One region of the Actinoplanes sp. NPDC024001 genome, then DNA from elsewhere that is predicted to be linked to it. Evidence: riboswitches for the same ligand, from Rfam matches in the RefSeq annotation. Region 1 holds a riboswitch; the other holds the start of a gene.
What was found. Region 1 has a riboswitch for S-adenosylmethionine ahead of thrC (threonine synthase). Riboswitches for the same ligand answer to the same signal wherever they lie in the genome.
Positions count from the first base shown of each region.

Region 2: another riboswitch for S-adenosylmethionine. It lies ahead of AB0F81_RS45870 (aminotransferase class V-fold PLP-dependent enzyme); the one in region 1 lies ahead of thrC (threonine synthase).

Region 1 covers NZ_JBEZZB010000021.1:53,334-57,946, reverse strand. The annotation lists gene AB0F81_RS11110 (ABC transporter permease subunit) at 1-699, shown strand, start outside; gene AB0F81_RS11105 (GNAT family N-acetyltransferase) at 696-1,580, shown strand; SAM riboswitch class I at 1,669-1,805, shown strand; gene thrC (threonine synthase) at 1,817-3,100, shown strand; gene AB0F81_RS11095 (hypothetical protein) at 3,311-3,748, opposite strand; gene AB0F81_RS11090 (GNAT family N-acetyltransferase) at 3,748-4,251, opposite strand; gene AB0F81_RS11085 (hypothetical protein) at 4,334-4,613, shown strand, end outside.
Region 2 covers NZ_JBEZZB010000215.1:9,281-13,893, reverse strand. The annotation lists gene AB0F81_RS45880 (HD domain-containing protein) at 1-340, shown strand, start outside; gene AB0F81_RS45875 (M20/M25/M40 family metallo-hydrolase) at 290-1,342, opposite strand; SAM riboswitch class IV at 1,376-1,490, shown strand; gene AB0F81_RS45870 (aminotransferase class V-fold PLP-dependent enzyme) at 1,507-2,730, shown strand; gene AB0F81_RS45865 (EAL domain-containing protein) at 2,783-4,613, shown strand, end outside.

The sequences.
Region 1 (4,613 bases):
GACGAGGACGGCGACGGCGGCGGCGCGTTCAGCAGCATCGCCGACCTGGCCACCTCCAGCGGGCTCAACTTCACCCTGTTCTGCCTGGCCGTCTCGGCGGGTTTCCTGCTGGTCGTGGTGGTCGCGCTGTTCTTCGGCGACACCGTGGCGAGCGAGGCGAGCTGGGGCAGCCTGCGCTATCTGCTGGCGATTCCGGTGCCGCGCGCCCGGCTGCTCGGCGTCAAGCTGATCGTCGCGGCCGGGTACTCGCTGCTGGCGATGCTCACCCTGGCCGGCACCGGTCTGCTGATCGGCACTCTCCGCTACGGCTGGGGGCCGCTGGGCAGCACGATCGCCGCCGAGATCCCGCCGGCCGAGGGTGTGCTGCGACTGCTCGGCATCCTCGCGTACCTCTCGGTCACGCTGTTGGTCGTGGCCGGCCTGGCATTCCTGCTCTCGGTCATGACCGATGCGGCGCTGGGCGCGGTGGGCGGGGCGGTGATGCTCTGGATCCTCTCCAGCATCTTGAACCAGATCGAGGCGCTCGGGGACCTGCGTGCCGTGCTGCCGACCTACTACACCGAGGCTTGGCGCGGTCTGCTCTCCACGCCGGTGCAGTCCGAGGAGCTGGCCAAGGGCGCGATCTCGGCGGTGATCTATGCCGCTGTCCTGTGGTCGCTGGCCTTCTACCGCTTCACCCGCAAAGATGTCACTTCATGACGATCCGGCCGGCGGTTCCCGCCGACGCGGCCCCGGTGGTTGCGCTGCGCACGTCGGTCTATCCCTATCTGGTACGCGGTGAGCACGCCACCCGCCGCCTGATCACCTCACCGCCACCGGGGGAGGACTGGGCCGGTTTCGTGGCCGAGCGCGACGGTGAGGTGGCCGGGTGGGTCGCGGCCTACCGGAACCCGCGCTCCGGCCTCGGCCAGATCTCGCTGCTCCACGTGCACCCGTCGGCCCGGCGTCAGGGGCTCGGCGCCGGGCTGTTCGCCGCGGCCGCCGGCCATCTGCGCTCCCTCGGCGTGCGGCGGACGGCCGCCACCACGACCGTGGAGGCCGTGGAGTTCGCCCGCCGGTTCGGGTTCGCGCCGACCCGCGAGCTGCGCTACTCCGCCCTCGACCTGGCGGCGTTCAGCGCGCCGTCACCGGCGCCGGACGGGATCCGGCTGGTCCCGATGCGCGATCTCGACGAGCAGGCGCTCTACGCGGCCGACATGGCCGCCGCGACCGACGAACCCGGCGACGTCCCCGGGCAGCCGTCGCCCTATCCGACGTGGCGTTACGAGATCTGGGACAACCCGGGCATGGACCGGGACGCGAGCACCGCCGCGCTGGCCGGCTCGGAGATCGTCTCGTTCTCACTGCTGGTCCGCGACGGTGACCGGGTGTGGTCGGACATGACCGCCACCGTGCCCCCCTGGCGTGGCCGCGGCCTGGCCCGCGCGGTGAAGGCCGAGGCGCTGCACCGGGCCGCGGCGAACGGCGTGCGAACGGCCTTCACCAGCAACGACGAGTCGAACGTCCCGATGCTGGCGGTCAACACCCGGCTCGGCTACCGTCCGGTCGCCACCCAGCTGGCCTGCCTCGCCGACCTCTGAGGCGCGATGTGAGGGAGGTCGCTCACACCTCGGGAATCCCGGATTGCGCCGACGGCATCTCGACGTAAGGTGTGGGAAACAACTGAATACCTCATCCAGAGGGGCTGAGGGATACGGCCCGTTGACGCCCCGGCAACCACCACGCATGTCTCGATGGCGAGGCCGCGCGTGGCAGGTGCTAATTCCGTCCCCGTTCGGCAGGTCGCCGGCGGGGAAAGATGAGAGGGAAGGCCTCGATGACGTCTACCGTCAACGCACCCGCTGCTACCACCACCTCGCCCGCCCGCGGCCTCATCTGCCGTGCCTGCGGCGCGGAGTACCCGCTCGCCGCCCAGCACGCCTGTTACGAGTGTTTCGGCCCGCTCGAGGTCGCCTACGACGAGGCGGCGCTCGCGCGGGTGACCCGGGCCGACATCGAGGCGGGCCCGCAGAACATCTGGCGTTACGCGGCGCTGCTCCCCGCCGGGCAGGACCCGGCCGCCCGGGTGACCCTCGACCCCGGTCTGACCCCGCTGGTCAGCGCCCCGGCCCTGGCCGAGCGGATCGGCCTGCGGGCCCCGCTCTGGGTCAAGGACGACTCGGCCAACCCCACCCACTCGTTCAAGGACCGGGTCGTCTCGGTGGCCCTGACCGCGGCGAAGGAGCTGGGTTTCAAGCGGTTCTCCTGCGCCTCCACCGGCAACCTGGCCAACTCGGTGGCCGCGCACGCCGCCCGGGCCGGGGTGCCGAGCATCGTCTTCATCCCGGCCGACCTCGAGCCGGGCAAGATCATCACCACCGCGGTCTACGGCGGTGACCTGGTCGCCATCCAGGGCTCCTACGACGACGTGAACCGGCTCTGCAGCGAGCTGGTCGAGACCGACGAGTTCGAGGACACCGCGTTCGTCAACGTGAACGTCCGGCCGTTCTACGCCGAGGGCTCCAAGACCCTGGGCTACGAGGTGGCCGAGCAGCTGGGCTGGCGCATCCCGGCCCAGGTGGTCATCCCGATGGCCTCCGGTGAGCTGCTCACCAAGGTGGACAAGGCGTTCTCCGAGCTGGTCGAGATCGGACTGGTCGAGGCTCCCGAGGGCGGCTGGACCGTCTTCGGGGCGCAGTCGGCCGGCTGCAACCCGATCGCCACCGCGCTGCACAACGACACCGACGTGATCACCCCGGTGAAGCCGACCGGCATCGCCAAGTCGCTCAACATCGGCGACCCCGCCGCCGGGCCGTACGCGATCGAGGCCGTCAAGCGGACCGGCGGCTGGATGGACTACGCCGACGACGACGAGATCCGCGAGGGCATCCGGCTGCTCGCCGAGACCACCGGCATCTTCGCCGAGACCGCCGGCGGCACCACGGTGGCCGTGCTGAAGAAGCTGGTCGCCAGCGGCAAGCTGGACCCGTCGAAGGAGACGGTCGTCTACAACACCGGCGAGGGTCTGAAGACGATCGACGCGGTCGCCGGCCAGGTTGGACCGACTCGCACGATCAAGCCGTCGCTGCGCGGCGCCCGTGAGGCCGGCCTGCTGGGATAGCTCTGCGTAACCGGCTCTCAGCCGGTTGTCGAAGATTCCCTCCTCGGAGGACTTGCACACCGATCTCCGGGTGGGCAAGATGCATGACGCGGGAGGACGCGACGCCGTACGAGGCCCCTCACCTGAGCTTGGCGACAATCTCCGAGGGACCCAACGACCCAGTGCTGACCCATGCGGAGGCACTGTGCGTCCGTCCTCCCGACCAAATTCCTACCGCCGCTTCAGGCGGGCAATCCATGGCCTCAGCGGCAGATCCTCGGGATAGCCGCCGTCCTTCAGGCCGGCGTGCCGCTCGAAGAAGTTGCGCACGCCGTAAGACCTGGTCAGCGAGATCGACCAGCCGCAGGCGAGCCAGTACGCGGGCCAGAAGAGCGGGCCCAGCACGGCGTACTGATTGGCGTGGCGGCTCTCGTGGGCCAGCAGGGCGGCCCGCTCCTCGGCCAGCAGCCACTCCGCGGTGCGCCGGGTGAGGATCACCGACCCGACCGTGAAGCACGAGTTCGGCGGCACCCGCAGCCGGTAACCCTCGGCGATCAGGATGCCGTCCCGGCCGCGCCGCACCCGCGCCCCGCTCAGCAGTGCGAGCAGCAGCCCCGCGCCGGTGGTCCCGTTGATCGCGGTCAGCACGGAGCGGGTGCGGTGGCGCATCAGATCCGCCGTCTCATCTGCAGCTCGGCGAGCGCCGGCACGGTCGGGTGCGGCAGCCGGACGCCGGTGTCGGCGAAGCCGAGCTTCTCGTATGCCCGGACGGCCCGGTCGTTGCCGACCACCACCTCCAGCATCAGCTCGTGCCGCCCGGCCGCGGCCGACCAGTCGGCGACCGCGTCGACCAGCTGGGCCAGCACCTTGCCACCCCGGTACGCCGGTGTCAGGTACACCGCGAAGACGACCGTGCAGGCCGGCTCGTCGGGCAGGACGGTGCCGCCGGCGTGACCGATCAGCGGCCCGCCCGGGTCGGCGATGAACTGCGCCGTGTCCGGCCCGGTGGCCGACTGCCGGATGCGTTGCCGGTAGCTCTCGTGGGGCCGGGCCGCCGCCTGAGCCAGAGTCTCCAGGAAGGCGAGAGGGCTGTCCGCGAGCATCTCGAGGCGTAGCGCGCGCATCCGCCCGGCGTCCTCCGGGGTGACCCGGCGTACGTCCCAGTTGTCCATGCGTAATCCCTACCGCCGCCGCACCCGGTCGGCAACCGGGTTGTCGCGAAGCCGTGCGGCGGGCCTACGGCATGATTCGACCATGACTGATGCGGTCCACGGGCTTTCCGGTGTCCGGCTGCTGCGGACGCGACCGTGGGCGCTCACCGCGACGGTTCTGCTGTCCGTGGCGCTGTCGATGGCATACAACTGGGCGTGGCTGCACGTGCTCCCGGGTGCCTCACCGTTCGGCATGCTGGGCCTGCGGCTGGCGCTCGCATCCCTCAACGTGCTCCTGATGGTCGTGCCCCTGGTCGTGGTCGCCGCGTTGTCGGGGCGGCGGGTGACCGTGGGCCGGGCGTTGGTGGTGTGGGTTGCCGCCG
Region 2 (4,613 bases), on a different contig from region 1:
CTGGCCGGCCCGCGTCGCCGGCCTGGTCGCCCACCACTCCGGCGCCCGGTTCGTGGCCGCCGCCCGCGGCCTGGCCGAGGAGCTGGCCGCCTTCCCGGACGAGCGTGGCCTGATGTCGGACGCGCTGACCTACGCCGACCAGACCGTCGGCCCGCGCGGCGAGCGGGTCGACACCGAGCAGCGGTACGCCGAGATGCTGGAGCGTCACGGCCCCTGCTCACTGAACGCCCTGGTCGACGCCGACCGCCGCCCCCACCTGCGGGCCATCACCGCCCGCGTCGAGGCACTGCTACACGACAGCGCGCAGGAACGAGCAGAGCGCGTCGTGGTACGGCCGTAACGTCCGCAGATCCACGTACTCGGCCGGCCCGTGCTGGCCGTCCCCGCCCGGCCCGAAGATCACCGCGTCGATGCCGTGCGCCGAGTAGAACCGCCCGTCCGCCGCGCCGTGCTTGCGCAGCAGCGCACCGTCGTAGCCCACCGACTGGGCGGCCCGCCGCAGCGCCCGCACCTCCGTGCTCGTCGGGTCGGCGTGGTGCGGCGCGCCCGTCGCGTCGACGTGCAGCCGGACCCCCGGCCCGGCGATCTCGCGCAGCTCGGCGACCAGGTCGTGCCCCGACGGCGGGAACCGCACGTCCAGCCAGGCGCTCGCGTCGGCGGGCACGATGTTCACCGCCTGGTTGCCGGTCTCGATCCGGGCCAGGTTCACCGTGGTGACCCACTGCTCGCTCGCCGGCACCGGGTAGCGCTCCAGCAGCCGGCCGATCGCCTGGGTCACCGCCAGCAGCGCGTTCTCCCCGAGCCACGGGTACGCGGCGTGCGCGGTCCGCCCGGTCGCGGTGAGCCGCACCCGCAGGATGCCCTTGGACTCGGTGACGATCCGCAGGTTGCTCTGCTCCCCGATGACCACGAACCCGGCCCGGACGCCCTGCGCCACCTGGTGCCCGGTCCCGTCGAAGCCACCCACCTCCTCGTCGGTGACCAGCTGCAGCGCGATCGGGTACGGCAGCCGCGGCGCCATCTGGCGGAACACCGTGGCCAGCACCAGGGCGGCGCACTTCATGTCGTGCGCGCCGCGGCCGTAGAGCCGGTCGCCGTCCCGGTAGGCGGCGAACTGCTCCGGCGTGCCGGGCACCACGTCCAGGTGAGCATTGAGGACGATCCGCGGATCGTCGGCCCCGACCAGGGCGCTGGGCTTGCCGCGCGAGGTGAACCGGCGCACCGGGAAACCCGGCCCGACCAGGCCGAGCACCAGCTCCAGGGCACGGTGCAGCTCCTCCGGCCGGTCGGCGGTGGAACGGATGCCGATCAGCTTCGCCGCGGCCGGGACCAGATCCTCCATGCGGCAACCTTAGATCTGCTAAGTTCCTCGGCAGGTCATGAGTGCCAGCGCCAAGCCCCGGCTCGCTGGCCGGCAACCCTTCCGTTCGCGACGGGGTGCCCCGGGTGAGGACCGGGCCGGTGTCGACCGACACCGGCAAACGGCGAACCCGTGGAGGCGCGGTCATGCCATCTCTCGACATCATCGGCGACGACAAGCTCACCCTGCCCGGCGGCGAGGTCGTGCGCTTCGCGCACCTCGACTACGCGGCGTCGGCGCCCTGCGTGCGGGCCGCGGCCGATGCGGTGGCCGAGCTGCTGCCGCGCTACGGCAGCGTCCATCGCGGCACCGGGGTACGGTCGCAGGCCTCCACCATCGCGTACGAGCTGGCCCGTGACGTGGTGGCCGAGTTCGTGGGCGCCGGGCCGGACCACTCGGTGATCTTCACCCGGAACACCACCGACGCCCTGAACCTGCTGGCCCGGGCCCTGCCGCCGGGCACCACCACGGTCCAGTTCGACGGCGAGCACCACGCCAACCTGCTGCCCTGGCCGAACCCGCTGCGCCTGCCCGCTCCCGGCTCGCCGAACACCGCGGTCGCCGCCCTCGACGAGGCGCTGCGGCGGCTCACCGGCCCGGCCGTGTTCACCGTGACCGGCGCGAGCAACGTGACCGGCGAGCTCTGGCCGGTGCGCCGCCTGGCCGACGTCGCCCACGCGCACGGCGTACGGGTGGTGGTCGACGCCGCCCAGCTCGCCCCGCACCGGCCGGTCGACCTGACCGAACTCGGCGCCGACTACCTGGCGTTCTCCGGCCACAAGCTGTACGCCCCGTTCGGCGCCGGAGTCCTGGCCGGGCGCACCGACTGGCTCGACGCGGCCGCGCCGTACCTCGCCGGCGGCGGCGCCAGCGTCGCCGTGGGTGACCGTCCCGGCGAGCTGAGCTGGGCCACCGGGCCGGCCCGGCACGAGGGCGGCACCCCCAACCTGCTCGGCGCCGTCGCCCTCGCCGCGGTCTGCTCGGCCCTGATCACCGCCGACCGCGCCGCCCTGCACGAGCACGAGCAGCACCTGCTCGGCCGGCTCCGCGACGGCCTGACCGCGGTGCCGGAGGCGACCGAGGTCAGCGTCTTCGGCCCGGACCAGCCCCGGGTCGGGATCGTCTCGCTGCACCTGCGCGGCCACGATCCGGCCGAGGTCGCCCAGCGGCTGAGCCGCGAGCACGGCATCGGCGTGCGCGCCGGCCAGTTCTGCGCGCACCCGCTGGTCCGGCGGCTCACCGGCGCCGCCACCACCGGCGCGTGCGGCACCGCGGCGACCGGTCTGCTGCGCGCCAGTTTCGGCCTCGGCAGCACCGCCGAGGACGTGGACCGCTTCGTCACCGGCCTCGCCGAGGTACTTCGCACCTGACCCGCTACCCACCGGAACTGTCGCGGCCGGGCCGCCCGCCGATTCTGCCTTCGTGGGGACCTGGACAACGTGGCTGCGCGACCGGCTTCCGGCCGGCCGTGGGCTGCGCGACGAGGACTGGGCGGGCCGGCATCGCCTGCTGACGGTGCTGCTCGCCGTCGCCATGGTCCTGCTCACCGTCTTCGGGGCGTTCCAGGGCGACCACGCCGTCGGCGCGCTGCTGCTCACCGACGGCCTGCTGCTGCCGAGCCTGGCCGCGGCCGCGCTGCTGCGGTCGCGGCGGCTGCGCTCGGTCGCCGTCGCCCTGGGTTTCACGGTGGCCTGCGGCGGTTTCGTGGCGCTCTGCCACGGCCTGACCGAGGCACACTTCACCTTCTTCATCGCGGTCGCCGCGCTCGCCCTCTACCGCGACTGGGCGCCGTTCGGGGCGTTCCTGGTCGCCACCACCCTGCACCACGGCGTCTTCGGCACCCTGGTCAGCGACCACACCTACGACCACGACACCGCGTTCGCCCACCCGCTGGTCTGGGCGCTGCTGCACGGCGCCGCGGTGCTGTTCGCGGCCGGCTTCCAGCTGGTCTCCTGGAGCCTCACCGAGGCCGAGGAGCAGCGCGCCCAGGAGAACCTCGACGAGAGCCAGGCGCAGCTCAGCGTCGCCTTCGACGAGACACCCGTCCCGATGGCGATGATCAGTCCCGAGGGTGTCTTCGTGCGCACCAACGCCGCCTACCGCGAGTGGCTGCGCCTGCCGGCCGAGCTGCCGGAGGGTTTCTGCGTCATCGACCTGCCGATCCGCCCGGTGGACACGGCCGGGGCCCAGCTGTTCGAGACGCTCGTGCGCCAGGGCGAGCCGACGACCGTGACCCGCCAGTTCCGGCGCGTCGACGACGACTCGCTGATCTGGGTGCAGGTGCACAGCACCGGCCTGTTCGACCGGCAGAACCGGCTGCGGATGGTCGTCGTGCACTGCCTCGACGTCACCGCGGTCCGCGACCACGAGGCCGAGCTCAGCTACCAGGTGCGCCACGACTCGCTCACCGGGCTGCTGTCGCGCAAGGCGTTCGAGCACGACCTGGCCCGGCTGCTCACCCGCAGCCACGAACCGGTCAGCGTCATCTACCTCGACGTCGACCGCTTCAAGTCGATCAACGACGGGTCCGGTCACACCACCGGCGACGACGTGCTGCGCGCGCTGGCCGTACGTCTGGATGCCGTGGTCCCGGCCGGCGCGCTGGTCGCGCGGCTGGGCGGTGACGAGTTCATCGTCGCGCTGCCCGGCCCGGCCGGGATCGGCCTGCGCGTGGGCAACAGCATCCTGGCCGCCCTCGCCGAACCGCTGCCGGTCGGCGGGCAGGAACTGCCCGTCTCGGTCAGCGTCGGCGTGACCACCGCCTTCGGCCCGGCCGGCGCCGACGAGGTCGTCCTGGCCGCCGACACCGCCATGTACGCGGCCAAGCGCGCCGGCGGCAACCGCCTGCAGGTGTTCACCGACGACCTGCGGGTGCCCGTCCAGGAGCGGATCGCCGCGGAGAGCCGGCTGCGCCGTGCCCTGGCCGCCGACCCGCGCCACAGCCTGCCGCTGTGGTTCCAGCCGGTGGTCTCGACCGTCACCGGCCACATCGCCGGCGCCGAGGCGCTGGTCCGGATGCGCACCCCGGACGGCGAGATCCTCGGCCCGCACGCCTTCATCGGCGCCGCCGAGGAGACCGGCCTGATCGTGCCGCTCGGCGAGCACGTGCTGCGCTCGGCCGTCGAGCACCTGCTGCACTGGTCCGACCGGCTCGGGTACGTCTCGGTCAACGTCAGCCCGCGCCAGCTGGCCGAGCCCGACTTCGTGCCGATGGTCGCCGGCGTGCTCGCCGCGGTGCCCTACCTCGACCCGT